3 regions of the Cupriavidus sp. H39 genome follow, and region 1 is predicted to be linked to each of the others. Evidence: predicted binding sites of a transcription regulator. Region 1 holds the regulator's gene; each other region holds the start of a gene.
The links. Region 1 encodes FliA, which starts transcription of late flagellar genes. Its sites were predicted from a motif close to CTAAAGTTTNNNNNNNNNNNGCCGNTA; they were not measured.

Region 1 (9,671 bases):
CATGACCGTGTCCTGCGCCTTGATGGTCTGCGCGTTGGCCTGGTAGTTGCGCTGCGCCACGATCAGGTTGACCAGCTGGCCGGACAGGTCCACGTTGGACGCTTCCACTGCATTCGAGCGCAGCGTGCCCATGCTGCCGCCGGCCGCGCCGATCAGCGCCTGGCCGGACGCGCCGGTGGCCGACCACACGTTGTCGCCCTCCGGCTTCAGGCCTTCGACGTTGCCGAACGCGGCCATCACGATCTGGCCCAGCGGCTTGGTCTGCTCGTTGGAATAGTTGCCGGTGATGGTGCCGTCGCCGTTGACCGAGAAGCCGAGCAGGCTGCCCGAGGTGTAGCCGTTCTGGCTGAGCTGCTTGACGTCGTTGTCGGCGCCGAACTGGGTGGTGCCGGTCAGGTCGAGCTTCATCGCCATCGCCTGCGCGCCGTTGGTGGCCGGCTGGGTCAGGGTCACGGCGCCGGCCGCGGGCGATTGCAGCGCGCCCGCATTGTCGAACGCCAGCGTGGCGGGCGCGCCGCCTACCATGTTGCCGTTGACGTCGGTCACGTACATCTGCCAGTCGGTGCCGCCGGCCACGGTGGGATGGACCGGCGCCACGGCCGAGTCCGCCACCTTGGCGAAGTACGCCATCAGCTGCTGCTTGTTGCCCAGCGAGTCATAAACGTTGATCGCCGTGCTGTAGTTGAACATGTTGCTGGTCGGCGGCGAGCCGGCCGAGCTGGCGAAGGCCTGCGTCGGCACGGTGGCGCGCGAGTCCAGCTGGAACTTGGCGGTGATGCTGCTGGTGGCGCGCGGTTCCATCTGCGCGTTGCTGATCACCAGCGGCTGCGGCTGCACGCCGGCACCGCCGGCCACGCCCGCGGGATAGCCCGTGACCTGCAGGCCCTGCATATTGGTGATGCGGCCGTCTTCCTGGCGCTGGAACTGGCCGTTGCGCGAGTAGTAGACCGCGCCTTCCGGGCTGGTCAGGCGGAAGAAGCCATTGCCGTTGGTGATGGCCACGTCGAGGGACCGGCCCGAGGCCTCGATATTGCCCTGGTTGAACGACTGCACCACCGAGTTCACGCGCACGCCCAGGCCGATCTTGGTGCCGGCGTAGACGTCGGCAAACTGCGCGGCCGATTGCTTGTAGCCAACCGTGTTGGCGTTGGCGATGTTGTTGCCGATCACGTCCAGGTTGGACGCGGCGGCGTTCAGGCCGCTTACCCCTTGACCGAAACCCATGATTGCTTCCTTTTGACTAGGCTATGGTGGAAGCCGGCCGACGCCCAGGCGCTGCCGGCACCTGCGTATTAGAGAATGCGGCGCACGTCGTCGACGTTCGCGGTCTGGCCGTCGCCCAGGTCCACCAGCACGCCGCTGGCGTCGCCGCTGATGCTCTGGACCTTGCCGTACACCAGCGCCACCGGCTGCACCGAAGTGCCGTTGGCGGTGGCGGTCACCTTGAAGGCGTAGTCGCCGTCGGCCACAGCCACGCCGGCGTTGTTCTTGCCGTCCCAGGCGATGTTGTGCACGCCCGCGGTCTGGCCCTTCATGTCGATGGTGCGCACCACGTTGCCGTCCTTGTCGAGCACGTCGACCGTGACCGCATCGGCGGTCGACGGCAGGTCCAGCCCGATCTTGCCCGGCACGCCGCCTTCGACCGACACCTGCTTGCCCGGCACCATCACGGTGTGGCCGATCAGGGCGGCGGAATCCATGGCGCGGCTGGCGCTGACCTGCGACAGCAGCTGCGACAGCGTCGCGTTCATGGTCTGCATGCCGCTGACGGTGCTGATCTGCGCCAGCTGCGAGGTCAGCTGCGCGTTATCCATCGGGTTGAGCGGATCCTGGTTGTTCATCTGCGTGACGAGCATGGTCAGGAAGTTGTTCTGCAGCTCGGAGGCGCTGGCGCTGCCGCTCTTGAGCGCGTCGTTGATGCCTTGCGTGTTGCTGCCTGCCGTGGCGCCGGTGGCGGAGGTGGTGGTCATGTCTATGCTTTGTCTGCGTGCTGGTTGGAGGCGTTCGCGTCCCGATCCGGGCCCGCTGCTTACTGGCCGATCGTCAACGTCTTGAGCATCATGTTCTTGGCGGTGTTGAGCACTTCCACATTGGCCTGGTAAGAGCGCGACGCCGAGATCATGTTGACCATCTCCTCCACGGGGTTGACGTTGGGCATCACCACATAGCCCTGGGCATTGGCCATCGGATGCGTGGGGTTGTGCACCATGCGCGGGGGCGACGGATCCTCGCTTACGCCGCGCACCTGCACCCCGCCGATATCGGTCTGCCCGGGCGTGGGCGCCATGCCGAACACCACCTGCTTGGCCCGGTAGGCCTGGCCATCGGGGCTGACCACGCTGTCGGCATTGGCCAGGTTGGACGCGGTCACGTTCATGCGCTGCGACTGCGCGGCCATGGCCGAGCCCGCGACGTCGAAGATGTTCATTGCCGGCATGGGTTCGCTCTCCCGTTACTGCTGGATCGCGGCCAGCATGGTCTTGATCTTGGAATTCATCACCGTCAGGCCGGACTCGAAGTGCACGGCGTTGTCGGCAAACGCCACGCGTTCGGTGTCCATTTCCACGGTGTTGCCGTCGACGCTGGACTGCAGCGGGATGCGATAGGCCAGGTCGAACTCCTCGCGGCCCGGCGCCTGCGCGGGGAGGTGGCGCACCGACGTGGTCGACAGCGACATGCCCTCGTTGCGGTGGCCGCGCTCCACGCTCTGCGCCAGCGTGCTGGAGAAATCAAAGTCGCGCGCCTTGTAGCCGGGCGTGTCCGCGTGCGCGATGTTCGAGGCAATCACCGACTGCCGCTGGTTGCGCAGGCTCAGCGCTTCCTGCTGGAAACGTAGTGCCGCATCAAGTCTGTCAATCATCTGGCATCTCCCTGCTGGCCATGCGCTCACCGGAACGGAGCGAACCTGCCTTCTTCAGGGTTGGCATCTTAGGCGGGGAGCTGTCACGCCAATCGGATGAATAAGGACGGGAAATCCGCGCATTTCGGCCTGCCCGCGCGCGAGGCGCTGCCTACAATGGGCCCCGATGACAGATGTATACGGCGCGCGCAGCCAGTCACGGGGCCGCGCGCCGTCCTTGCCGGGAAGTCCAGATGAAACAGCATTGCCGCAACGCCCGCCGCGTGGCGCAAGCCCTGCTTGGCGCTTGCCTGCTTGGCCCTGCCGCCGCCGGCGCCGCGCCGGCGCAGGTCATGCCGGTCGCCATGCAGGCGCCGGCCGCGCATGGTGCCGGCGCACCCGCCCAGGCCGCGGCCAACCCCTTCACCGAAGACCCCGCGCGGGTGGCCGTCGAGCGCTTCCTGCAACAGCAGACCGCTGGCCTGCCGGGCAAGGTCAGCGTGCAGGTGGCGCCACCGTCTGGCGGCCGCGCACCGGAATGCATATCGCCCGACCCGTTCCTGCCCGCCGGCGCTTCGCCATGGGGACGCATCTCGGTGGGCGTGCGCTGCGGCGGCGAGCGGCCCTGGGTACGCTACATGCAGGCCCGCGTATCCGTGCTGACTGACTATTACGTGGCCGCACGCGCGCTGGGCGCCGGCGAGCCGGTCGGCCAGGCCGATGTCGAAGTTCGCCAGGGCGACCTGGGCGCGCTGCCGCGCGCGGTGATCACCGACCCGGCGCAGCTTGCCGGGGCCGTCACCGCCAACCGGATCGCCGCCGGATCGCCGCTGCGCACCGACCTGCTGCGCAAGGCCATCGCCGTGCGCCAGGGCCAGACCGTCACCGTGGCGGTCGAGGGCGATGCCTTCCAGATCACCAGCGAAGGCAAGGTGCTGGCCGACGCCGCCACCGGCAACACGGTGCAGGTACGCCTGCGCAGCGGCCAGGTGGTCAATGGCCTGGTACGCAGCGGCGACACCGTGGTGCTGCAATAACCGTACGGCAGGTGCTGTAACCGTGGCAGAAAAGACTGGAAATCCGGGGCAGGCGGCGTGCGAAAATGCCGCCGCAGCCGCCGCGCGGCGAATCCGGGCCAGGCGCCCTAAAGAATTCGCCGGCGCGTCCGTAATGCCATAGGAAACCAGCAAGGAACGCCCCGTGAAGATCAACCACTCCACCTCGTCCCGGCCCGCCGACGCCGCCGCTGGCGACGCCGCCCGGCCCCAGGCCGCCCCGGCCGCCGCCGACGCGGCCGCGCCGTCCGCCGGCCTGAGCGTCAGCCCGCTGGCCGCCCAGGTGCGCGACATCAGCGCCCGCCTGGCCCAGCCGACTGACGACGATATCGATACCGCCAAGGTCGAAGAAATCCGCCAGGCCATCGCCGAGGGCCGGATCCGCATCGACCCGGGCAAGATTGCCGACGGCCTGCTCGCCACCCTGCGCGAGCTTGGCCAGGCCGACGCCAAATAGCCATCATGAGCCAGAGCCTGATCCAGTCCCTGCAGCGCGAAACCGAAGGCATCCAGGCCTTCGGCCAACTCCTCGCCGAAGAGCGCGACGCCCTCAAGCGGGGCGACTTCCAGTCCCTGAGCGGACTGCTGACGCGCAAGGTCGAACTGGGCCAGGCCCTGTCCCGCCAGCTCAAGGCCCGCGAAGCCCAGATGGGCGCGCTGGGCCTGCGCGCCGGCCCCGAAGGCCATCTGCTCGGCCGCCAGGTCGACCCGGCGGTGGCCGACGCCTGGCGCCGCCTGATCTTCACCGCCCGCACCGCGCGCGACGCTAACGCCCTCAACAGCGCCGTCGTCGACGCCCACCTCGACTTCACCCGCGAAGCCATCCAGGCGCTGCGCCAGCATAGTGGCGGGGATGCGGGGTTGTATGGGAAGGATGGGAAGGCGGCGGCGGGGGTTGGGGGAGTGAGTCTGGCGGCTGGTTAAGGCTTCGGCTCTGGCGCGCTTTATGGCGGTGGCAATTGCGAGAGCCTTCACTTCGTTGATCCTCCCGCCCTCACCCCAACCCTCTCCCGCACGCGGGAGAGGGAGTACACAACCTGAAATTGGAAAGCCCGAGGCAATAGTGCCGCTGCGGGTTTTCTCCCCTCTCCCGCTTGCGGGAGAGGGGCCGGGGGTGAGGGCAGGCGGTGGCAATAGCGACAGCCTTCATTTCGTCGATACTCCCGCCCTCCCCCCAACCCTCTCCCCCACGCGGGAGAAGGAGTACACAAGCAGGAAGCGGGGGGTTGGTTGAGTCTAGCGGCTCGCTGAATCGATCAGCCAGATGTTCCATCTTTTCGTCACTTGTTGATAAGTGACGAAAGAACGGAACACGCATCCCTACCTGAACCCCACCACCACCTCATTGCTCCGCCCCTGCAACACCGGCACCAGGCTCCCCTGCCCCGGCACCCGGAACGCAAACACAAACCCCTTGGTGGCATCGTCGCCAAGGAACGCGTCAGTCTTGCCCTCGGCCTGCGGCAGCAGCACGCAGCGTTGCGCATTGCACAGGTAGGCCTGCAGTTCCTGCGGTGGCGTCTTGGCGAAGCTGTAGCGCCAGCGCACCGAGGTAATCACCCCTTCCGATTGCGGCAATACGCCGGTGGGCAGTATCGGCGGCGATACCGCGCGTTGCCCGCGGCCGTATAGGGCCGGTCCATTGACGGAGCCCGTCCATGCATGACGGGTGCCGGCATCGAAGGCGGCCCATGCGCAGGCCGATACGGCAACCAGCAGCCAGCAGGCGCCACGCGCGGCGCGCCCCGGCCCACGCATCACAGCAGCCCGCGCAACTGGTTGCGCAGCCGGTTGATGGCCTGCCCGCGGATCTGGCACACGCGCGACTCGGTCACGTCGAGTACGGCGCCGATTTCGCGCAGGTTCAGTTCCTGGTCGTAGCACAGCGACAGCACCAGCTTCTCGCGCTCGGGCAGCCGCTCGATGGCGCGCACCAGGGCCTCGCGCATGCCGCTTTCCATCAGCACGGTGAGCGGATTGCCGTCATCGCTGCCGCCGAGGTGGCGGTCCAGGAAGTCTTCTTCGCCGGAGCGCTCGAAGTCTTCATAGTGCAGCAGCTGGCAGCCATAGACCTCGTTGAGCAGCAGCTGGTATTCGTCCAGCGGCATCTCCATGGCCTCGGCCACCTCGGAATCGATCGGCGTGCGGCCGAGCTTCTGTTCCAGGTTGCGCTGGGTGCGTTCGATGCGCCGGGTGAACTGGCGCAGGCTGCGCGATTGCCAGTCGTTGGCGCGCACTTCATCGAGCATGGCGCCGCGGATGCGCTGGCTGGCGTAGGTCTCGAATCGCGCGCCGTGCGTGTCTTCATAGCGCTTGGCGGCGTCGAGCAGGCCGATCATGCCGGCCTGGATCAGGTCGTCGATCTGCACGCTGGCGGGCAGCCGGGCGGCGAGCTGCAGCGCGATGCGCCGCACCAGCTGGGCGTGCGCCTTGACCACATCGGCCTGTTCGAGCTTTCCCTGGATCGTGTACATGGTGCAATTCTCGTGACTGCTGGATGGCTGGACCGGCACGCCTGCGGCGGCCGGCTGGCTCAGGGTGTGGTGGTTTCGGGTGACATGGCTGGCAGGCTCATGCCATCGCGGGGGCGGCAGCGGGCGTGGCGGCGTCCGCGCGCAGCGGCCAGGCGCCGATGCCGCCGGCGCTGCGGCGCAGTGCCGCAGTGGCTGGTGCCGCCGGGAAGGCCTCGACCACGCAGCGGCCCAGCTGCACGGCGCGCGCCACCAGCGGGTCGGCCGGCAGCCAGCCCGCGCACAGCACTTCGACGCCGAGGTACTGGCTGGCGGTGCGCGCCAGGTTGCGCAGGATGGCTTGCACCGTGGCTTCGCTTGCCGCCAGGTTGACGATCAGGTGGAACCGGCGCCACGCATACAGGTGGTGCAGCCGCTTGATGCAGGCATAGGCGGCGGTGATCGACGCCAGCTCCGGGCGCATCACCACCAGCACGTTGTGCGCGCCGCCCGCAAGCGGCGACAGCGCGCCCTCGGCGTCGATGCCGGCATCCACGATCACGCTGCGAAAATCGCTCCCCGCCGTCTGCGGCAAGCCGGCACCCGGTACCGGCCGGCCCGTCGGCAGCACCGACAGCACGCCGCCCGGGCCAACGCCCGCCGCAGCCTCCAGCGATAGCCGGCCTGCCTGGACATCGGCCAGCGTGCCCGCCGGCCTGGCGCCGGACAAGCGCGTGGCCCCGGCCGCGATGTCTTCATCGACCAGCAGCACACGCTCGCCCTGCATCGCCAGCGCATGCGACAAGCCCAGCGCCACGGTGGTGGCGCCGGCACCGCGTTCGCTGGCGAGCACGGCGATGCGGCGCGTGGTGCGCGGCGCCAGCATGCGGCGCAGGCTCTCGGCCTGGTCCATGGCGAGGGAACTCACTGCAGCGCCTCCGCGGTGGGGGCAGGCGCTGCGATGGCGCGGCCCGGATAGTTTTCCAGCACGTCGAGCAAGGCCAGCATGCGGCCCATGCCTTCATTGAGCACGGTGCCCGGCACCGGCGCGCCCGGGCGCACCGTACGCCCGGCCAGTCGCGCAAGGAACGCGGGCGCGGCCGCGGTCGGCGCATGTTCCAGGCGCAGCCCCGACATGCCCAGCTGCAGCGCGGCCACGGCGGCGCCGGCGGCATCGTGCGCATCCTGCGCGAAATGATCGATGGCATGGCGCAGCGTGCGCAGGCCGGCCTCGGCGGCATCGGTCCACAGCGCCCAGCGCGCGACCTGCGCGGCATCCTGCGCCAGGGCCGGATCGCACAGCAGGTAGCGCGTATCGAGCAGTTCGCCGGTGACGCGGTCAGCCAGGCGGGCTACCACCAGGCAGGCGTCGATGCCGCCTTCGGGCGTGCCCTTGCCGCGCACCGGGCTGTCCGGCACGCGCACGTCGGCGGTTGCCAGCCAGCGCACGGCATCGCGCTCGCGCACGGTGTCTTCGCCGACGGCGTGGAAGGTCAGCGTATCCGCCAGGGCATCGAGCTTCCACGCGGCACCGGCGCTGACCACGCGCGCGGTCTTGCGCGCACTGGCGACCCAGCGCTCGCCAGCCGTCTGCCAGCGCGCCAGCGTGGCGGCGGAAGGCATCGTCTCGAGCAGGTTGACGACCTTGCGCGCGGCGCTCATCGCGGCGCGCAGGTTGGCGGCGTCGGCTTCAGCTTCGCCCAGCGGCTGGCCGGCACGGCCAGTGGGCGTGACGGCAGCCGCCAGCGGCATGCCGTTGCGGTCGGCCAGCCACAGCGTATGCTGCATCGGCTGCGGCGCGCGGCGGCCGGGCACGGCCACCTGCAGCGTGGCGGCGATGGCCAGCACGTATTGCTCGCAATGGCGGGTCACGTCCCGGCACACGGCTTCGCGCACCTTTTGCGACATCGCGCGCAGGGCGGGCGCGCCGGCGCCGCGCTGTTGCCACAGCGAGCGGGCCAGGTCAAAGCCCAGGCCCGCGCCATTGAGTTCGGCCACGCACTGGCCCAGCGCGTCGGCGCTGTCGGTCAGCGAGCGCAGCACGTCGGTGGCACCACCGCGCGCGGGCGCTTCTTCACCGGCGCCGGCGGCGGCGCGGCGCGCGGCATCGGCATCGGCGAACACGGAGCCGCGGCGCGGCGTCAGGAAGGCGCGCTCGACCAGCGCGGTGCTGCTGGCCAGCTCCAGGTGCTCGGGCACGCGCTGCCCGGTGGAGGCATAGAAGACAGGCAGCCGGTGGCGGATCACCACGTCCAGCACCGAACCCAGGTGGGTCGCTTCATCCAGCTTGCTGATGATGCAGCCATCAATGCCGCCCCCCTCCGGCGCGGCGTCATGACGATAGGCGTGCACCACTTCATTAAGCGTATCGCCATGGCTGGCGCCGTTGAGCAGCAGCACGCGCTGCACCGGCGCGGGCACGCCGGCCAGCATGGCGATCTGCTCCGACAGGCTGCGGTCGCGCTGGCTCATGCCGACGGTGTCGATGATCACCAGGTGCTTGTCCTTCATCGCCGCCAGCGCGAAGCGCAGGTCGGCGGCGTCTTTGACCGCATGCACCGGCACGCCCAGGATGTCGCCGTAGATACGCAGCTGCTCATGGGCGCCGATACGGAAGCTGTCGGTGGTCAGCAGCGCCAGCTTGTCGGCGCCGTGGCGCAGCACGAAGCGCGCCGCCAGCTTGGCCGTGGTTGTAGTCTTTCCCACGCCGGTGGGGCCCACCAGCGCCAGCACGCCGCCTTGCGCGAACAGGTGGTCCTCGTCGGCCAGCACCGGCAGCTTGCTGGCCAGTTCGGCGCGGATCCAGCCCATCGCCGCCGGACGGTCATAACCCAGCGGCAGCCGCGCCAGCAGCGTGCGCGCCAGTTGCCCGGAGAAGCCCGCGCCGACCAGCCATTCGAACAGCGATTCGCGCAGCGGGTCGCTCGCGGCCACGCCGTGGGCTGCCGCGCTCGGGGCCACACCTGGGGCCGCGCCGATGCCGGCCAGCTGGCGCTCCAGCATCGCGCGCATCGATTGCAGTTCGCCGCGCAGGTCGCCGATCGCGGCGGGCTCGGCCACCGGTGCCGGCGGCACATACACCTGCGCCGTGGCCTGCACGCTGCCCAGATCCGTATCGCGCATCGCGACGATCTCCACGCCGCCCTCGACGGTGCGGTTGGACAGCACCACGGCATCGGGGCCCATGGCTTCGCGCACCTGGCGCATGGCTTCGCGGCCGTTGGCCGCGACAAACTTGGCTACGCTCATCGTTGACTCCTCACGCGCCGATCATGGCGGTGATGCGGATATTGCGGTTGTCCGGCACCTCGGCGTGCGACAGCACCC
Region 2 (9,671 bases), on a different replicon from region 1:
CGAGCACGCGCTGGCGGACTTCTACGAACGCTTCGAAGACGACGCGCTGGTGATCGACAAGTGGTTCTCGCTGCAGGGCATGCAGCGCGGCAGCGTCGGCCCACAGCCGGGCGGCCCGCACGCCGGCAAGCGCACCATCGACACCGTGCGCGCGCTGATGGAGCATCCCGCCTTCAACCTGCGCAACCCCAACCGCGCGCGTTCGCTGATCTTCAGCTTCTGCTCCGGCAATCCGGCGCAGTTCCATGCCGAGGATGGCTCGGGCTACCGCTTCTGGGCCGACCAGGTGCTGGCGCTGGACGCCATCAACCCGCAGGTGGCGGCGCGCCTGGCGCGCGTGATGGACCGCTGGCAGAAGTATGAACTGACGCTGCGCGACCGCATGCGCGCCGAGCTGGAACGCGTGGCCGCCAGCAGCACGCTGTCGCGCGACGTACGCGAGATCGTCGGCAAGGCGCTGGCCGGCTGAGCGCCACCTGCGGCACACGCCGCGCCCCCGCTGCCCGGCCCGGCGTGGCCGGGCATGTAGAATTGCGGCCATCCAAGGAGAACCAACCATGACTCGCATCAGCCTGACCCGCTACCTGGTCGAGGAGCAGCGCCAGCACAACACCATCCAGCCCGAACTGCGGCTGCTGATCGAAGTGGTCGCGCGTGCCTGCAAGGCCATTTCCAACGCCGTCAGCAAGGGCGCCCTGGCCGGCGTGCTGGGCTCTGCCGGCACCGGCAATGTCCAGGGCGAAACCCAGCAGAAGCTGGACGTGATCGCCAACGAAGTGCTGCTCGACGCCAACGAATGGGGCGGCCACCTGGCGGCGATGGCGTCGGAAGAAATGGAATCGTTCTACGAGATTCCCAACCGCTACCCGAAGGGCGAATACCTGCTGATGTTCGACCCGCTCGATGGCTCGTCGAACATTGACGTCAACGTCTCCATCGGCACCATCTTCTCGGTGCTGCACATGCCCAAGCCCGGCCAGACCGTGACCGAGGCCGACTTCCTGCAGCCCGGCACGCACCAGGTCGCCGCCGGCTACGCCGTGTACGGCCCGCAGACCACGCTGGTGCTGACGGTTGGCAACGGCGTGCACATGTTCACGCTGGACCGCGAGGCCGGCAGCTTCGTGCTGACCCAGTCCAACGTCACGATTCCGGAAGACACCAAGGAATTCGCCATCAACATGTCGAACATGCGCCACTGGGCCCCGCCGGTGCGCCGCTACATCGACGAGTGCCTGGCCGGCGACGAAGGCCCGCGCGGCAAGAACTTCAATATGCGCTGGGTCGCCTCGATGGTCGCCGATGTGCACCGCATCCTGACCCGCGGCGGCATCTTCATGTACCCGTGGGACAAGCGCGAGCCGGAAAAGCCCGGCAAGCTGCGCCTGATGTATGAAGCCAACCCGATGGCGATGCTGGTCGAGCAGGCCGGCGGCGCCGCCACCAACGGCGACCAGCGCATCCTCGACGTGCAGCCGGAAAAGCTGCACCAGCGGGTCTCCGTGATCCTGGGATCGAAGAACGAAGTGGAGCGCGTCACGCGCTACCACCAGGAAGCGCAGGCCAAGGCCTGATTTCCGGCCAGGCTTCACTCGCACGGGGCGCACAGCGCCCCGTTTTCCATGCCGGTGCCGGATGGCATGAGCGACACAAAAGGGGTTCACAAGGCCGGAAAACGCTGCTACTATTGCGGGCTGTTCCAGTTCACCGGAACATGTTGCCGAAGTAGCTCAGTCGGTAGAGCAGCTCATTCGTAATGAGAAGGTCGGGGGTTCGATTCCTCTCTTCGGCACCACCAGAGTTTGGCACCACCAGAATTCAGGGCCCAGCCCGCGCAAACCCGGACAGCGTCACGCTCTCCGGGTTTTTTGTTGCGCGCGTTCTGGCGGCGGTGGTGGTGCAGGCGGCAATGCCACCGGCTGGCGCCCCAGCCGGTGTGCCCACCAGTAGCGGAAGGGGTGTTCGGGATCGGGATAGAGCACCGGCTGGCTGAAGCAGCCGGCACGCTTCATCAGGAGATAGGCGGCAAGCATGGCCGCCCAGAAAGCTAGCAGTTCCACGATCACGGCCCCCGCTTGTTCCGGGTGGCCGTTTTCATTATAGGAAGCCGCATCCGGCATGGGGCCGATGGCGCACCCGGGGATACCCTAGGCGCGCTGCACCACTCAATAGACCTCGGGCACGATCATTTCCTTCGGCACCGGCTGGCGCACGTAGTCCTCATGGCGTTCGCGGCCGGGCAGCACCACCGTGGGGGCCTCCACTTCGGCATACGGCACCTGGCTCAGCAAGTGATGGATGCAGTTCAGCCGCGCGCGCTTCTTGTCGTCGGCCTGCACCACCCACCACGGCGCCTCGGCGATGTGGGTGCGCTCGAGCATGATTTCCTTGGCGCGGGTGTAGTCCTCCCAGCGGCGCTGCGATTCCAGGTCCATCGGGCTGAGCTTCCACTGCTTGAGCGGATCATGGATGCGGCTGAGAAAACGCAGGCGCTGCTCGTCGTGCGTGATCGAGAACCAGTACTTGATCACCTGGATGCCGGAGCGCACCAGCATCTTTTCGAACTCGGGCACCGAGCGAAAGAACTCTTCGTACTGGTCGTCCGAACAAAAACCCATCACGCGCTCGACGCCGGCGCGGTTGTACCAGCTGCGGTCGAACAGCACGATCTCGCCGGCGGCGGGCAGTTGCGCGACGTAGCGCTGGAAATACCACTGGGTGCGTTCGCGGTCATTGGGCGCGGGCAGCGCGGCGACGCGGCAGACCCGCGGGTTCAGGCGCTGGGTGATGCGCTTGATCACGCCGCCCTTGCCGGCAGCGTCGCGCCCCTCGAACAGGATCACGACCTTGTGCCCCGTGGCCGCGACCCAGCTCTGCAGCCGCACCAGTTCGCCCTGCAGCCGGAACAGCTCGCGGAAATAGCGCCGGCGGCTGTCCTGCGCGGCCTGGTCGTCCAGGTGCACAGGATCGCCAAAGGCTTCGCTGGCCTCGCGGTCGTCCAGTTCCAGTTCGATCTCTTCGTCGTAGTAGTCGGCCACCTCGTTGTGGATGCGCCGCACCAGTTCTGCTTCGCCCGGTCTCATCTGATCTGCTCTCCCTGTAGATACAACGCGGTCGCGGCGATGCTGGCATGCCTGTATTGCAGCCGCGTGAAGGCGGGGCCGGCTGCCTGCCCCGCCCCGCTCCGGTTGTAGTGAGTGCGTCCAGAATACGCCGGTTACGCCGCAGGATTGATGTTGTGGTTATGGCGGAACAGGTTATCCGGGTCATAGCGCCGCTTCACCGCCACCAGCCGGTCGTAGTTGGGTCCATAGGCCGCGCCGACGCGATCGGTCTCTTCCTGCGTCAGGAAGTTGACGTAGACGCTGCCCAGCGCGTATGGCGCCGCCGCGCGAAACACCTCGCGCGCCCAGCCGATGCACCGGTCGTCGTCGGCGGGGCTGTCCCAGCGTCCATGCAGGTTCATGATGAATTTGGCGTCGCGGTTGGCGTAGGCGGTGGCCTCGGGCGCCACGCGATTGGTCTGCCCGCCCATGGCGCCAATAAAGACCTCGCATTGCGGCGACGGCAGCTTGCCGATCTGCTCGATCAGCATCGCGATCAGCCCGTCGTCCAGGCCCGCGAAGTTGTGCGACTTCCAGTAGTTGCGCGCGCCGGGCGTCAGCAACGGATCGAAGGCCTGCTGCCATGCGGCAAGCGGCATCGGCCCCACGTGCTCGCCATAAGGCGTGCCGAGCTGGCGCAACGGCTCGATCAGTTCCGGCCCCTGGTCCGGGGGACCGATATAACAGATCGCCAGCGCCGCAATCGGCTTGCCGTGCACCTCAGGGGGCAGGAATGGCAGCGGCGGCGCCTGGCGCAGCACCACCCATACCGTCAGTTCGTCGGGCATCGATTCATACAGCTCGCGATAGGCCGGCAGCACGGTGGCCGCCTGTTCCAGCGGATAGACGATCAGCCCGCCATAGACCTCGGGGCCGACTGGATGCAGGCGGAACTCGAACATCGTCACCACGCCGAAGTTGCCGCCGCCGCCGCGCAACGCCCAGAACAGGTCGGCGTTCTCGTCGCTGCTGGCACGCACCAGCTTGCCGTCGGCGGTGACGACCTGCGCCGACACCAGGTTGTCGACGGTGGTGCCGAACTTGCGGCTGAGCCAGCCGAAGCCGCCGCCGAGCGTCAGCCCGGCCACGCCGGTGGTGGAATTGATGCCGAGCGGCGTGGCCAGTCCCTGCGCCTGCGCTTCATGGTCAAAGTCGCGCAGCGTCGCCCCGGGTTCTACCCAGGCCCGCTGCGCGTGAGGATCGACGCGCACCGAGCGCATCGGCGACAGGTCCAGCACCATGCCGCCCTCGCAGATCGCCAGGCCGCCGATGTTGTGGCCGCCACCGCGTATCGACAGCAGCACGCCGTGCTCGCGCGCGAAGTTCACCGCCGCGGCAACATCGGCAGCGCCCGCGGCCTGCACGATCCACTGCGGATGGCGATCGATCATCGCGTTCCAGATCTGGCGCGCGTCGTCGTAGCCGCTGTCGCCGGGTTGCAGCAACCGCCCGCGCAGCTGCGCCTTGAGTGCCTCAATATGTTCCTGCGCTGGCTGAGCCATGGTCTGCCTCCCGATGCTGGTTGAAAACATCGGAGGGCACGCGGCGCCAGGATCAAAAAAATGGCCACGAGGACCGATGATTCCACCATTTAAGGCAGGCACCGCGGGAATGTAAATGGGACGCTCGCCCTTGCGCATGACTGCCGCGATGGCGCCCGGGCCACGTGGCCTATCATGGAGGCACAGCGTCCGGCGCGCGCCGTCCGCCTGCGCAATGAATCCAGCCGGCCAACCTCCCCTGTTCCTGTGCGGCGACGTGATGACAGGTCGCGGCATCGACCAGATCCTGGCGCATCCCAGCCAGCCGCTGCTGCATGAGTCGTACCTGCATTCCGCGCTCGACTACGTGCGTCTTGCGGAACGCAAGGCCGGCCCGATCGCCCGCCCGGTGGCGCCCGAGTATCCGTGGGGCGATGCGCTGGCGGAACTGGAAAGCCGCAGCGCCCGGCCGCGCCTCGTCAACCTTGAAACTGCCATCACCACCAGCGACGATGCCTGGCCCGGCAAGACCGTGCACTACCGCATGCATCCGCGCAATGTGGACTGCCTGCAGGCCGCCGGCATCGACTGCGCGATGCTCGCCAACAACCATGTGCTGGACTGGGGCCGCAAGGGCCTGGTCGATACGCTGGAGGCGCTGAACGGCGCGCATATCGCGCATGCCGGCGCTGGCGCGGATGCGGCCAGCGCCGCACCCGCCGCGGTGCTGGCGCGGCCTGGCGGCGGCCGGGTGATCGTACTTGCCTTCGCCATGCCAAACGCCGGCACGCCGGCAGCATGGCGCGCCACCGCGGGGCACTCGGGCGTGAACCTGGTGGACGACTGGTCCGCGGCATCGCAGCAAGGCATTGCCGCGCAGGCCCGCGCGTTGCGGCGCCCCGGCGATGTCATGGTGCTATCGATCCACTGGGGCCCGAACTGGGGCTACCGCATCGACCCCATGCAGCGCGCCTTCGCCCGCGCGCTGGTTGAACACGCCGGCATCGACATCGTGCACGGGCATTCCTCGCATCATCCGCTCGGCATCGAACTGCATGCCGGCAAGCCGATCCTGTATGGCTGCGGTGATTTCATCAACGACTACGAAGGCATTGGCGGATACGATAGCTACCGCCCCGACCTGGCGCTGATGGTGTTCGTCAGCTTCGACGGCGGCGGCAATGCTGACCTGCGGCTGGTGCCCTTGCGGCGCAGCCACTTCCGGCTGGCGCACGCGCGTGAAGCGGACCTGGCATGGCTGCAAGCCATGTTCGAAACCCAAGGGCGCGCGCTTGGCACACACGTGGCACGCAGTGCCGAGCATGAGTTGCGGCTATGGGCCGCATAAAAACAGAAAGGCCAGCGCGATGGCTGGCCTTCCCGGTTATTCAAGTGCCACGTGTGTCGGTTCGGTGTAACGCTTCCACAGAGTGCTGATCCGCTTCTGCATTCATTGCCCGACGCTAGCTCGGTCGCCCATCCTGCGGCACCCCAGGACATATCTGCAGCATAGTACAAATCTCCGCGGATCAAAGCGCGCGTTTCAGCTGACCGTGATGCGGTCATCGAGCAGGCGGACCTGGCCGCCGGGCTTGTCTTCCATCACTTTGAGCACGCGGCTGCCCACCTGCAGCGTGACCCCGCCGTGGATGCGCCGCGCAGCGTCGATCACGGCATCCGCGGCGGGCTGCATCTGGTGCCCCAGTTCGGCCATGCGCGCCTCCAGCTCGAACAGGTCGCGCGACAGCTTGAACAGGGTTGCGCGCGCCTTCTCGCGCAGGTCGCCCACGGCCCGCTCCGGGTTCTTGGCGAAGAAGTCCACCAGTTGCCTGACCTTGTTCTGCTCCGCCAGCATGCGCCGGCGCTCGGCTTCGAGCGCGGCGCGCTGCGCGTCGGCATAGGGGTTGAGGCCGACCTGGATGCTGGTGGCGGTTCCGGCCGGCGCGCCCAGCACCGCGGCGCGCACCGCCAGCAAGGCGCGGCTGCGGCCGCCGCTGATGCTGCCCTGCACGCCGGTGCCGCCCACCACGATGCGCTGGCCCGCGGCGACATCGCTCTGGCGGATGCCGCTGTCGACGGTAACCTCGGTGCCGGCCTCGACCACCGCATTCTCGATAAAGCGCGCCTTCACCGCGCCCTGGCAGCGCACGCTGGCGCGGCTGATGCCGCCTTCGGCATGGACGCTCTCGGACTTGCCGATAATGCCGCCCTTGACGATGACATTGCCGCCGGCCTCGACGCTGGCGGCTTCGATGGTGCCTTCGACCACCACGTCGCCACTCACATTGACCGACATGCCGGTGCGGATGTCGCCCGCCACCCGAAGCGTGCCGTCGAAGGCCACGTTGCCGGAGTGCAGGTCCACCGATTCCACCTGCACCACGGGACTGACCGAGATGCCGTAGACGCCGAGCACCGGCGACCCGGCAATCACCGCGCGCAGCAGTCCGGGGTCGTCGGCATCCGTCGCCGCACCGGTCAGGCCCTCGGCAAACGGGGGATCGTCGACCGGATCGGCGGCAACCGGCTTGCCGAACACATCCACCCCGGCATGGCCCGGCACCGCCGGAACGCGCCGCATCAGCGGCGTGCCCGGGCTCACCAGCAGCAGGTTGCCCAGGTCGCGCAGGTCGACCTTGCCGGCATCGTCGTCGGCTTGCGCCGGCTTGCGTGGCTCGAGCAGGTTGATAAAGCGCGCCGGCTCGCCCTGCCGCGGCGCAACGCCCGCGGCGATGGTGCGCAGCTCGCAGCTGCCTTCGGCCAATGCCGCGTCCAGTGCGAGGGATTGAATCGGCGCCACCACGCCGCGCTGCGCCACGGCGCCGCGGATGTCCTCCGCGGTGACCGGCCGACCGCCTTCCGGCGGCATCAGCGTCAGCCGCACGGCGAGGCCGTCGCCGGTGATGTCGAGTTCGAATGCGCCGTCGATCAGCGTGCCGAGGGTGGCATCGATTTCATGTTCGGCCCGCTGGCATTGCGCCAGGAACTGTGCCACCGCACGCGCATCCAGCCGCGCGCCGGCCCAGCCCAGCTCCTCCAGGCCCTGGCGCAGGCTGGCCTGGTCCGGCGGCAGCCGGCCTGGCTGCGGCGTGTAGCGTGCATGCACCTGCTCGCCCGGCTCGGCAAGCTCCAGGCGCAGTCCCGATTCATGCGTCATGCGTCCCCTGAATCGTCTGGCGGCGGCGAATGCCGGCGCTCTGCTTGTTATCGATTCATTACCTACGGCAGGCGCGGCGGGAACTTTAGCGCACAACAGCCGGGCCATGACGGCCCTGGGGGACTTTTCGGTAAACTGTCGCCATTCCGAGGGCGCGCCGCGTCCCGCAGCCTGTGCAGTCCCCCACATGTCAAATACCCACGAAATCCGCCCCGGCCAGTCCATCGAGCTGCTCAAGGAACTCCATATCCTGACGCGCGACGGCAAGATGAACCAGGACAGCCGGCGCAAGCTCAAGCAGGTCTACCACCTGTTCCAGTTCATCGAACCGCTGCTGCAGGAGGTCAAGGCCGAGCGCGGCCGCGTCACGCTGGTGGACCACGGTGCCGGCAAGTCGTACCTCGGCTTCATCCTGTATGACCTGTTCTTCAAGGCACTGAAGGACGATTCCCATATTTACGGCATCGAGACGCGCGAGGAACTGGTGAAGACCTCGCAGGCGCTGGCAGCGCGGCTGGGCTTTCCGGGGATGTCGTTCCTGAACCTGTCGGTGGCGGACTCGATCACCTCCCCGCAGTTGCCGCCGACCGTCGACGTGGTCACCGCCCTGCATGCGTGCAATACCGCGACCGACGATGCCATCCGCTTTGCGCTGGCCAAGCGCGCGCAGCACATCGTGCTGGTGCCCTGCTGCCAGGCCGAGGTGGCCAGCGTGCTGCGCAAGCACAAGGGCCAGTTGCTGGCGGGCAATCCGCTGACCGAGATCTGGCGCCACCCGCTGCATACGCGCGAGTTCGGCAGCCAGGTGACCAACGTGCTGCGCTGCCTGCAGCTGGAGGCGCACGGCTACCAGGTCAGCGTGACCGAGCTGGTCGGCTGGGAACACTCGATGAAGAACGAACTGATCATCGCGCAGTACAAGGACCTGCCGCGCCGCCGCCCGGCCGAGCGGCTGGAAGAGGTGCTGGCCCGGCTGGGACTGGAAGAAATGCGCGAGCGTTTCTTCACCGAGCCGGTAGCGGCCGCGTAGTTACCCGTTGCCGGGCGCGTCGTCGCCCGCCATCCAGCGGCGCCAGCCGTCGTGGCCGAGGCGGCGCATGACCGCCTGGTTGCGCTCGTAGATGTCTGCCGCGTCGGGAAATGCGGCCACCGCGCGGGCGATGGAATCCTCGCGCAGCAGGTGCAGGATCGGGTAAGGCGCGCGATTGGTGTAGTTCTCGATATCGTCCGGCTCGGTGCCGGCAAACTGGTAGCGCGGATGGAAGCTGGCGATTTGCAGTGTGCCTTCCAGCCGCAGGCTGGCGAGCAGGCGCTCGGCAAAGTACAGCAGGTCGTTGAAGTCGAGAAAATCGGCCACCGCGTGCGGCAGGATCAGCAGCGTGGTATCGATCCGCGCCGGGTCGGCGTCGGCCAGCAGGCGCAGTTCGCGCTCCAGGTCGTCCATCACCTCCGGCGCCTCGGTCACCGGGCTGACCACGTAGCGGACCTGCTCCTTCACGTAAACGCTCTTGGCGAACGGGCACAGGTTGAGCCCGATCACGGCGCGCTCCAGCCAATGGCGGGTGGCGGCGATGACCGCGGCATCGGCGTCGGCGGGCTGAGTGGTGGAGTGCGTGGCGGAAGACATGATGGCAAGGTGCGGCAAACCGTCATTCTAGCGCTGCCGCAGGCTCTATAATCCGCCGCGGAAACACCTCCACCCTGCCGAGCCCGCCGATGCCCTCTTCCGCCACGCCTGAACCTTCCCATGCCAGCCTCGACGTTGCCGTCATCGGCGGCGGCCCGGCCGGCCTGATGGCGGCCGAAGTGCTGGCGGCGCAGGGCGCCAGCGTCGCAGTCTATGACGCGATGCCGTCGGTCGGGCGCAAGTTCCTGATGGCCGGCAAGGGCGGCATGAACCTGACCCATGCCGAGCCGGAGGCGGCCTTC
Region 3 (9,671 bases), 560 kb from region 1:
TGCTCGAAGTTTCGCCAGTGGTGTTCGACGTCAGCACCAGGTGATAGGGTGTCGCGCCGCCGTCATTGACGATGCTGGCGGTGACGCCCGCGTTGGCGGCGTTGATGGCATCGCGGATACCGGCCAGGGTATTGTTGGTGCCGTTGATCTTGATCTGCGCCGACGGCTGCGTGCCTTGCGTGAAGACCGCGCCGTTGGTGGTGCCGAAGTCGATATTGATGGTGGCTTCGCCCAGCAGCATGCCGGTGCTGTCCACGATGCCGTCCGACGCCAGCGATTGCGCCTGGGCCAACTGGGTCACGTTGACGGCGTAGTTGCCGGCTGCCGCGGTCTTGTCGGACGTTGTCGTCAGCACATCGGTCTTGCTCGACGTCACCTTGGTGCTGTTGTACAGGCTGGCCGTGCCAAGCGCAGCGGCTGCAGTCTGGAACGAGGCCAGCGCGCCCTGCACCAGGCCGTAGGCCGACAGCTTCGTCGTCACGCCCTTTTGCTTGGCGGTGATGACGTCGAGCTTGGTTTCTTCGGCGGCCTGCAGGTTCGCCAGCAGGGTACTCAGGTCCAATCCGGAACCAACACCAAGGGAAGAGATTGACGATGCCATGATTACTACCTTTATGACGTGAGATCGGAGGAGAGAGCCGCTCAGGCGGTCTGGTGGATCAGCAGGCCCTGGAGCCGGTCGATGGCGCGGGTGATGCGCAGCATCTCCTCGCTGGGGTACTGGCGGATGGTGTCGCCGGAGTTCTTGTCGACCACCGTGGTGACGACGCGGTGCGTCTCGCTGTCGATGGTAAAACGCACTTCCAGCGGCGTCGCCCGCAGCGCCTCGCTCAGGCTGGTGAGCGCGCCCGCCAGTTCCCGGGGCGCCGCGGTCGCGCCGGCTTCGGCTTCGGGGCCGGTTTCAGCGGCATCCTGGGCGCGTGGCGCGCTCGCCGTGGCCAGTTCCGCGGGCTGCGCAGGCACGGCTGCGGTGACGGCAAGCGCAGCCGGGAATGGACTCGTGGTGTTGATCATGGCTCTTGTCTCTGCGACTCAGGGATCGAAAAGTGCAAGCTTCGTTGGAAACGCTTTCAGAGCGGAGACCGCTCTGAAAGCATTCCCGGCTGGAAACAGACCCGAGGGTCCGTTTCCGCCAGGCTGGTGCGAAGCCGGTGCGGATTAACGCAGCAGCGACAGCACGTTTTGCGTGGTCTGGTTGGCCTGGGCCAGGACCGAGGTACCAGCTTGTTGCAGGATCTGGGCGCGCGACATGTTCGACACTTCGGTCGCGTAGTCAGCGTCCTGGATGCGCGAACGCGAAGCCGACAGGTTCGTCACCGCCGAACCCAGGTTCGTGATGGCCGAGTTGAAGCGGTTCTGCACGGCGCCCAGCGAGCTGCGCAGCTGGTCGACGGTGGACAGGGCCTTGTCGATCACGGCCAGGGGGTTGGTCGTGCCCGAGCCGGTGAACGTGGTCGAAGCCGTGGCCGAACCCGCGGTGCTCAGCTGGATCGTGGTCGGGTTCGAGTAGGTCGTGGCGGTCGTGCCACCGTTGGTCAGCGAGGTGTTGGCGTCCAGCTGGTAGTTGTTGCCGCCTTGGGTCACATAGGCCTGGGCAGTGCCGGTGGTGTCGGCGCCGACCTTGACGTATTGGGTCACGTTGCTGCCGGTGGAGTTGCCGTTGGCAACGTCGGCAACGTTGACCGTGGCGGTGTTCAGCGTCACGGCGCCGGTGGTGCTGTTGACCGATGCGGCGTAGTACTCGCTGCCGGACTTGACCACGTATTGCTGGGTGGCTGCGCCGGCGCTGGTCAGCACGTTGTGCAGCGTCAGGTCGCTGGCGTTGACGCCCAGGTTGCCTGCCGCGGTGGTCAGGTTCACGCCGACCGGGGTTGCGCCCGAAGCCGTGGTGACGTTGGTGATGGCGGCGCTGGTGCCCAGGGCGTTCTTGGCCACCGTGAAGCCGGTCATGCCCAGCGTCTTCGCGCTGATTTCCTTCAGGTCGATCGAGATGGTCTGGCCGTCTTGCGCGCCAACCTGCACCTTCAGCGAGGCGGCCGTCGACGACAGCACCTTCACGCCGTTGAAGTCGGTCTGCACCGAGGTGCGGTCGATTTCAGCCATGCGCTGCGTGATTTCGTCCTGGATCGACTTCAGGTCGCTGGTCGAGTTGCTGCCCGTTGCGGCTTGCACGGCCAGGGTACGGATCGCTTGCAGGTTGTTGTTGACTTCGGTCAGCGCGCCTTCGGTGGTCTGCGCCAGCGAGATGCCGTCGTTGGCATTGCGCTGGGCTTGCGACAGGCCGTTGATGTTGGCGGTGAAACGGTTGGCGATCGCCTGGCCGGCTGCATCGTCCTTGGCGCTGTTGATACGCAGGCCCGACGACAGACGCTGGATCGCATTGTTCAGCGACGACTGCGACGCGCTGAGGTTATTCTGCGTCATCAGGGACAGCGTGTTGGTATTGATGACCATCGACATGGTAGGAACTCCTAGACTTTAGATTGGGTTGTGCAATCCGGCTGTTGCCGCAACGTTGGCTGCCTGGCAATGCAGGGCGAGAAGTGCCACCGTTGCAAGGGTTATCGACCGGGCAACAGAAAGGTTTAGAGTGATCTTCCGTAGGATTGCGCCGCGTGGGCAGCGCGCAGGCGGCTTACCGGCGCCTCCGGGTGCGCGGTATATAGAGAGGAACAAAATCCGGCGTGGCCGCCAGGTCCGACGCCACCACCGTCGCCTCCTCCACATCCGCCGGCGTGACCAGGCAGATGGCGCGCTTGTACACCACGGTAGGCTGGATGTCGTCGGGCCGGCGGCCGAGCAGCAGCACGAAATCGTCGGCCGCCAGCACCAGCCCATGCAGCCGGGCGCCGTTGGACAGATGCACGATCACCGGGGTCTGGCTGATGTGGTACGCCGCGAATTGCTGGGGCTGCAGTTGCCGTCGGCTGGGGGGCTTGGGCCGAATTTCCTTCTTCTTCACAACGACTCCGGAAGAGCCCGCAAGGGTTCTGGCGGCTGGTAACGGTCCGTTGGCCGGCGGCTTGGGGTGCGGCACGGCGCTGGCGGCGGGGGAAACATCCGCTCTCGGTAACGGCGACCGGGCTGGCCGCGGCCATAGCGCTAATCGCAGGCCGGATAAAGAGCCTCCGGAATGTTGCGCAATGGCCGGCGGCGGGTGCTGCCAGAAGAGAAGGGGAATACTTCAGGGGCGAGAGTAACAAAGTTTTACAAGCATTGACGGACAGCGCGCCCCCCCAATCTAGAGGTTTTATTCTATTAATATTGTTGCCTATTCATGATGTTTTGGTGTAGGCATTTGCGACGACGCGGTCGAGCAAGGGCGCGCCGTGGGCCGGCGAGGCCAGGCAGGCGTTGGGCTGGCGGCGATTTGCCAGTGTTTGCGAGAACTAGCCTGAAAGTGATTTCAGGGCCAGAAGTGCTAGAAATACTTAAATACCTGCTTGCCGGTAAGGGAATCCCCTGATAAAAGCGGGATTTACACCTCATGTAAGCGCGTTTATATTCATCACAAGAGCTGTTTGGCTCGAGCAGTCCTGGAAAGCCTACGAGCACCCCGCGCGTGGGCTTTTTTTTGCCCGCGTCGTTTGAATCGCGCTCTGCGGCGCAGTGGCCGGCCCTCAAATTCGCTGACCGGCCGTTCGGAATGCCGAGCCACATTTAACGCCACTTTTCGCGTGCCCGATTCACTGAAATGCGGGGGATTCTGCCCCTAATTCCGCTTTACCCTCCGGAAGCGTTCGCTGATCGCCCTTGGTGGGGGGCGGCGCGCATCGTTCGCGGCGGGTCGGGCTTCAACCCGTCTTGGCGTCCGTGCCTCGCGCCACGCGCCGCCGGGCACGCGCGGCTAGGCCGGCACCCAGTGCCCAGCGCAGTGCCGGCGCCAGCACGCGCATGCCGGCCAGTGCCGCAGGGCGCCGGATCGACGGGCCGTCCAGGTCGAGCTGGTGGCGCGCCCAGGACGGCAACAGCGCGATGCCGGCATCGGTCATGATGCTGACCGCGGGCTGCAGCAACGGATTGGCCACCGGCATCTTCCTGACCAGCCGCACCACTTCGCGGGTGCGCTCGCTGGCCATTAGTGCGGGCCGCATGGTGTCAAGGTAGGCGGCCACTTCGGCGCGCGAGCGCGGCACGTCGGCCGCGCCCAGCAACTGCGCGATGCGCGCCACCTCGGCGTAATAGCGGTCCTGCTCGGCAGCGCCCAGCGGGCCGACATAGCGCAGGTAGCCCGCCAGGAAGCTCGAGACCTCGGCCACGTGCACCCAGGTCAGCAGCGCGGGGTCCGAGGCCGCGTAGGGCCGTCCGTCCGGCGCGAAGCCGGACACGCCGGTATGGATGCGCCGCACCCGTTCGATCAGCGCCATGGCATCGGCGCGGCTGCCATAGGTAGTGCCGGCAATGAACTGCGCGGTGCGGCCCAGGCGCCCCTGCATGTCGGTGCGGAAGCTGGAGTGGTCCCACACCCCGGCCAGGGCCAGCGGATGCAGGGTCTGCAGCAGCAACGCGCTGACCCCGCCGGCCAGCATCGCCGGAAAATCCGCATGCACGCGCCAGCAGACCGCTTCCGGGCCGAACAGGCCGGGGTCGCCCGGCGGGTTGTCATAGTCCAGGCTCAGGCCGGAGTTGCTGCGAGTCAGTGCGCGCACGTGCGCACCGGCCTGTGCTCGCAGTCTTGCCGAGAGTTGATGCAGCGGGCCGCGGCGCCGCGGCGTGGCGCCGCCCGGGGCGGGGTCGGTGACGCTGGACAAAGCGGGAATGCCTGCAAGGCAAAGGGTTGGGTCAGGGCCAGCATACCCGCGATGGCGGCAAGCTGCGCGCACCGCCCGCGTGCCGCGGCCGTAAAAAGGGCCGGAGCCCCGTGCGGGGTTCCGGCCTGCCAATCTCCGGCGTATGCCCCTGCGTCAGCACCGCATGTTGCTCACGCACATACCCGGATAGCTGCCTGGTTGTGGGGGTTGGGCTTATTGCTGGCGTTGTCCGCCTTGTCCACCCTGGCCGCTCTGCTGGCCACCCTGTTGCCCACCCTGTCCGCTTTGCTGGCCGCTGCGTTGGCCGCCTTGCTGGCCAGGTTGCGAGCTGCCGCGGTCTTGTTGCTGCTGTTGGTCCTGCATGCGGTCCTTGTCACCCATCTGTCCGCCGCCTTGTTGTCCCGGTTGCTGCTGGCCGCCGCGTTGGCCAGTTTGCGATTGTTCCTGTTGCTTCTGGCCAGATTGCGATTGGCCCGACTGTGATTGACCCGGCTGTTGCTGCTGTCCCATTGCTAGCTCCTTGACGCGGCGAACTGCCGCAGACCTTGCTTCGCAATCGCCATGCCAAGCGCGACAGTGCCGGCGCGCCGCCTGTGCCCAGCCAATGCGCGCGATGCGGCACGCGCGCGCCGCGGCGCTTTTACAACGCGTGGCCCGTTTTACACAGCGGCGGCGTGCTGCGGTGGCCGCGTCCAGGCCGGCCACGGCGGGTACGGAGCTTGCTGAAAAATGCCTTAACCGTGGCGCTGCCTGCCAGCCCGGCAGCGGTGCCCGCTGGACTATCGAGGAGGACGACATGCAATGTTCCCGAACCACCGCGCGCGCACTGCGCAGGGCCTGGCTGGCCGCGGCACTGGCAGCGGCCGCCGGTAGCGCGCTGGCGCTCGACAAGAGCGGACTGATATTCGCCGCGACGGAGAATGCGCCGGTGGCGCCGGTCAACTCGGCGCCGGGCATGCCCGGGCGGCCTGATCCAAATGCCAGCGCAGGATCGGGAGCCGACCAGCCGAAGCAAACCGTGCAGGACAGCGCCATCACCACCCGGATCAAGACCCGGCTGCTCGCCACCAAGGACCTCAAGTCCACCGGCATCCACGTGACCACGCAGCAGGGTGCGGTGGACGTCAGCGGCACGGTGTCCAGCCAGCAGCAGCACGACCTCGCGCTGAAGACGATTCGCAGCGTCGACGGCGTGACGTCGGTGATTGACAACCTGAAAGTATCGGCGCGCTGACAGGGCCCTTGCATAGGGCCGGGCCGCTTCTTGGAAGCGCTTGCCCTTTGCCCCCGGCCCTCTCCCGCATGCGGGAGAGGGCGCAAACCGGCGGATTTTCTCTTCCGGGGCAGCGCTGGGGCCCCGGGGTTACGAGGCTCAGGCGGCGCGCTTGCGTGCGCTGGTGCCGGCGCTCTTGCGCGCGGCTGGCGCGTGCGATTCGCGCTTGGCGGGCGCGCGCTTGGCGCTGGCGGTCTTCGCGCCGCTGGTGCCGCCGCTGCGCTTGGCCGGCGTGGCGCCGGTGCGCTTCGCGGCCGGCTGCTTGCGCGCGGCGGCATGCCGCGCGGGGGTCTTGCGGCGTGCGGGCTCTGCTTCGGCTTCGGTCTCGTCTTCCGGCTTGTCCTTGCCGCGTTGGCCCAGGCTCTGGCGCAGCAGCGCCACCATGTCGATGACCTTGGCGCCCTGGCGCGGGGCTTCTTCCTCTGCCGCGGGCGGCGTCAGCTGGTGGGTCTTGCCGGATTCGATCTTTTCCTCGATGCGCGCCATCAGGTCGTCGCGGTAGGTGTCGCGGTACTGTTCCGGGGCCCATTCCTCGGTCATGTCGTCGACCAGCTTGGTGGCCATCTCGATCTCGCGCGCGTGCGCGCCGGTGGGCTTGCCGCTGGCAGCCTTGGGCAGGCGCAGCTCCGCGATCGGCAGCACCTCGTCGGCGAAGCGCATGGTGTTGAGCACCAGCGCATCGTCGTGCACCAGCATTGCCGCCAGGTGCTGGCGCGCGCGCAGCACCACCAGCGCCAGCGCGGCCTTACCGGTGCGGCGCAGGGTTTCGTGCAGCAGCGCGTAGCCGCGTTCGCCGCGCTTGTCAGGCTCGAGGTAGTACGGGGTGTCGAAGTAGTACGGCGGAATGCTCTCGGCGTCGACAAAGCTGACGATGTCCACGGTCTGCGTGGCTTCGACATTGGCGCGGCGGAAATCTTCCTCATTGAGCAGCACGTACTCGTCCTTGGCGTACTGGTAGCCCTTGACGATATGCTCCTTGTCGACCGGCTTGCCGGTGCTCTTGTTGATGCGCTGGTAGCCCACCGGGGCCATGTCGCGCACGTCTAGCAGGTCCAGGTCCAGCGACTGGCTGCGCGACGCGGGGCGCAAGACGACGGGGATGTTGACGAGGCCGAAGGCAATGGCGCCTTTCCAGATGATGCGGGACACTTGATCGCTCCTTTGCCACGGTCGCCGGCGCGTTGCGGCGGCGGTGGCGGCATGTCGCCCGGAGGCGGGTCTTCCACGGGTTGGGGCGGGCCCGGCGGCGGCTCCGGCGGCGGGACTTCGGGCTCGCGGGGCGGGATGTCGGGATCTGGCGTGGTATGCACGAATAGCTCCTTGTTGAGGGCTCGGGTAACAGCACGGATGCAGGGATCGGCTGGCACAGGCATGGCGCTAGGCTTGCTGCTGCGGATCCAGTTCATCCAGCAGCCGCGTCAGCGCGTCCAGGTCGGCGGGCTTGACCAGGTGCTGGTCGAATCCCGCGGCCAGCGCGCGGCGGCGGTCCTCGGGCTGGCCGAAGCCGGTCAGCGCGACCAGCCTGGCGCCACGCAGCTCAGGCAGCGCGCGCAGCCGGCGCACGGTTTCAAAGCCGTCCATGGCGGGCATGCCGAGGTCCAGCAGCACCACCTCCGGACGCGCAGCGATGGCCCGCGCCAGCGCGCTCGGGCCGTCGGGCGCGGTCACCACCGTGTGCCCCATCGCCTGCAGCGCCATCGTCATCGCCTCCAGGGCGTCGACGTTGTCGTCCACCACCAGGATGCGGCGCGGCACGCTGCGCCGCGTGCCTGCCTTGCCGGAACCGGGATGCCAGTTCTGCCAGGGTTCCACCGGCAGCGTCACGGTGAAGGTGCTGCCCTGGCCGGGGCCGGCGCTGAAGGCGCGGATGGTGCCGCCGTGCAGCTGCACCAGCTTTTGCACCAACGTCAGGCCGATGCCCGGCCCGTCATGCGGGAAAGCGCTGCGCGGGGCTTGCGTGGCGATGTCGCTCTGGTCGCGCTGGTCGGTCGGGGCGCCCGGGTCCGGCGGGGCAAGCGGATCGAACAGTTGCCGCTGCAGCGCTTCCGACAGTCCGGTGCCGTTGTCGCGCACGCGCACCGTGACCTGCCCGCCCGAGACGGCATCCGGAATGGCTTGCGGCGCGCTCTCATCGAAGCCGGCTTCAACCGAGATCATGCCGCCGGCCGGGGTGTACGCGGCCGCGTTCTGCAGCAGGTTGCTGAAGATCTGCGTCAGGCGCACTAGGTCGCCGCGCACCGGCAGCGGCTGTTCGGGCAGCGACAGCCGCAGCGTGTGGCGGTAGCCGTCGAGCACGGGACGCACCGCTTCCACCGCGGTATTGAGCGCGGTACGCAGCTCCACCAGGTCTTGCCGCAGCGTGATGCGGCCCTGGTTGAAGCGGGAGATGTCGAGCAGCTCGTCGACCAGGCGGGTCAGGTGATGCACTTGCCGGCCGATGATGTCGCGCGCGCGAAACATGTCCTCGCGCGTGGGAGCAAGCTGCTGCAGCAGGTCCGCGGCGCTGCGCAGCGGCGCCAGCGGGTTGCGCAGTTCATGCGCCAGCATCGCCAGGAACTGGTCCTTGCGCCGTTCCTCGTCGTGCAGCGCGCGCCCGGCGCGGTTCTGCAGCGTCACGTCCTGGCAGATCCCGGCAATGCGCAGCGGCGGCGTGCCCGCGGCAGCCTGCGCGCCGTCGGTGCCATCGGTGCCATCATCGATGCCGTCCGCACCGCCATGGCTGCGCACGGGGAAGGCGCGCGCGCGGATTTCGCGCGGCTCGCCGCTGGGCAGGGTCAGCGCGAACTCGAGGTCCATGCTGCCGTCGCGCAGCATGCTTTCCACGGCGGCTTCCACGCGCGCGCGGTCGGCCGGCGCCACGCGTTCCAGGCACAGGCGCGGGTCGTCCATCAGCTGCTCGGCGGAGTGCCCGCACACCGTCGCCAGCGATGAACTGGCAAACAGCAGCCGCCGGGTCGCCGGATCCAAGATCCAGACCACGTCGGCCAGCGATTCGGCGAGCTGGCGGAACATGTCCTCATGCTCGTGCAGCGCCCGCGAGGTGCGATGGTAGGCGTCCTCGGCTCCGCGCAGGCGCAGCAGCGCCTGGATGCTCGACAGCAGTTCCTCGGGTTCGGCAGGCTCCACCAGGTAGCCGTCGGCGCCGCAGTTCAGCGCCTCCACCCGCTGCCGCGACTGGGCCAGGCCGGGCGAGGTCAGTAGCACCAGCGTGCGCGCGGTCTGCGGATCCTCCTTCAGCAGGCGGCACACTTCCAGGCCAGTGATATCGGGCAGCTTTGCCGACAGCAGAACCAGCGACGGCGCGTGCTGGCGCACCAGCGACAACGCGGAGTGGCCCGTCACGGCCTCAATCACCGAAAAGCCGCCGCGGTGCAGGATGCGGCTCTTGACGTAGCGCGGTCCTTCGCGATCCTCGACATTCAGGATCAGCGGAGCCCGGTTGGCTTGCGGCTTCATGGCTGCACACCTCGCGCCGCGGCGGCGCGCGCCCGCAAAGACTGGCATGCCGGCGCGCTCCCGCCGTGTAAAAGCGCGCTGGCTATCGTGTGGCGTGTGTAAGAATTACCACGGTGCCGCGCACTGCCTTTGGAAGTTTTGCAATCTCCCATCCCCCAGATCATCGCCATCCCCCTTGTTCATCAACATGG

Region 2: a site for FliA is predicted at 7,805-7,831, ahead of ACOCMH_RS21135 (DUF342 domain-containing protein). Genes of this name have one in related genera too.
Region 3: a site for FliA is predicted at 2,563-2,589, ahead of ACOCMH_RS04380 (flagellin). Genes of this name have one in related genera too.

Annotation. Positions count from the first base shown of each region.
Region 1 covers NZ_CP189846.1:290,282-299,952, forward strand. Annotated here, with positions in the region: gene flgE (flagellar hook protein FlgE) at 1-1,224, opposite strand, end outside; gene ACOCMH_RS01760 (flagellar hook assembly protein FlgD) at 1,293-1,970, opposite strand; gene flgC (flagellar basal body rod protein FlgC) at 2,030-2,437, opposite strand; gene flgB (flagellar basal body rod protein FlgB) at 2,453-2,860, opposite strand; gene flgA (flagellar basal body P-ring formation chaperone FlgA) at 3,094-3,876, shown strand; gene flgM (flagellar biosynthesis anti-sigma factor FlgM) at 4,040-4,351, shown strand; gene ACOCMH_RS01785 (flagellar protein FlgN) at 4,357-4,818, shown strand; gene ACOCMH_RS01790 (flagellar protein FlhE) at 5,215-5,652, opposite strand; gene ACOCMH_RS01795 (RNA polymerase sigma factor FliA) at 5,652-6,368, opposite strand; gene ACOCMH_RS01800 (MinD/ParA family ATP-binding protein) at 6,466-7,257, opposite strand; gene flhF (flagellar biosynthesis protein FlhF) at 7,269-9,593, opposite strand; gene flhA (flagellar biosynthesis protein FlhA) at 9,604-9,671, opposite strand, start outside.
Region 2 covers NZ_CP189848.1:1,224,220-1,233,890, reverse strand. Annotated here, with positions in the region: gene pepN (aminopeptidase N) at 1-469, shown strand, start outside; gene ACOCMH_RS21165 (class 1 fructose-bisphosphatase) at 558-1,574, shown strand; tRNA gene ACOCMH_RS21160 (tRNA-Thr) at 1,720-1,795, shown strand; gene ACOCMH_RS21155 (hypothetical protein) at 1,851-2,066, opposite strand; gene ppk2 (polyphosphate kinase 2) at 2,166-3,083, opposite strand; gene ACOCMH_RS21145 (FAD-binding oxidoreductase) at 3,218-4,606, opposite strand; gene ACOCMH_RS21140 (CapA family protein) at 4,821-5,933, shown strand; gene ACOCMH_RS21135 (DUF342 domain-containing protein) at 6,129-7,742, opposite strand; gene ACOCMH_RS21130 (class I SAM-dependent methyltransferase) at 7,930-8,772, shown strand; gene ACOCMH_RS21125 (DUF1415 domain-containing protein) at 8,773-9,369, opposite strand; gene ACOCMH_RS21120 (TIGR03862 family flavoprotein) at 9,459-9,671, shown strand, end outside.
Region 3 covers NZ_CP189846.1:847,474-857,144, forward strand. Annotated here, with positions in the region: gene fliD (flagellar filament capping protein FliD) at 1-562, opposite strand, end outside; gene ACOCMH_RS04375 (flagellar protein FlaG) at 643-1,014, opposite strand; gene ACOCMH_RS04380 (flagellin) at 1,159-2,460, opposite strand; gene ACOCMH_RS04385 (RNA chaperone Hfq) at 2,636-2,962, opposite strand; gene ACOCMH_RS04390 (oxygenase MpaB family protein) at 3,795-4,751, opposite strand; gene ACOCMH_RS04395 (hypothetical protein) at 4,986-5,234, shown strand; gene ACOCMH_RS04400 (BON domain-containing protein) at 5,548-5,985, shown strand; gene ACOCMH_RS04405 (Ku protein) at 6,124-7,173, opposite strand; gene ACOCMH_RS04410 (response regulator) at 7,402-9,480, opposite strand.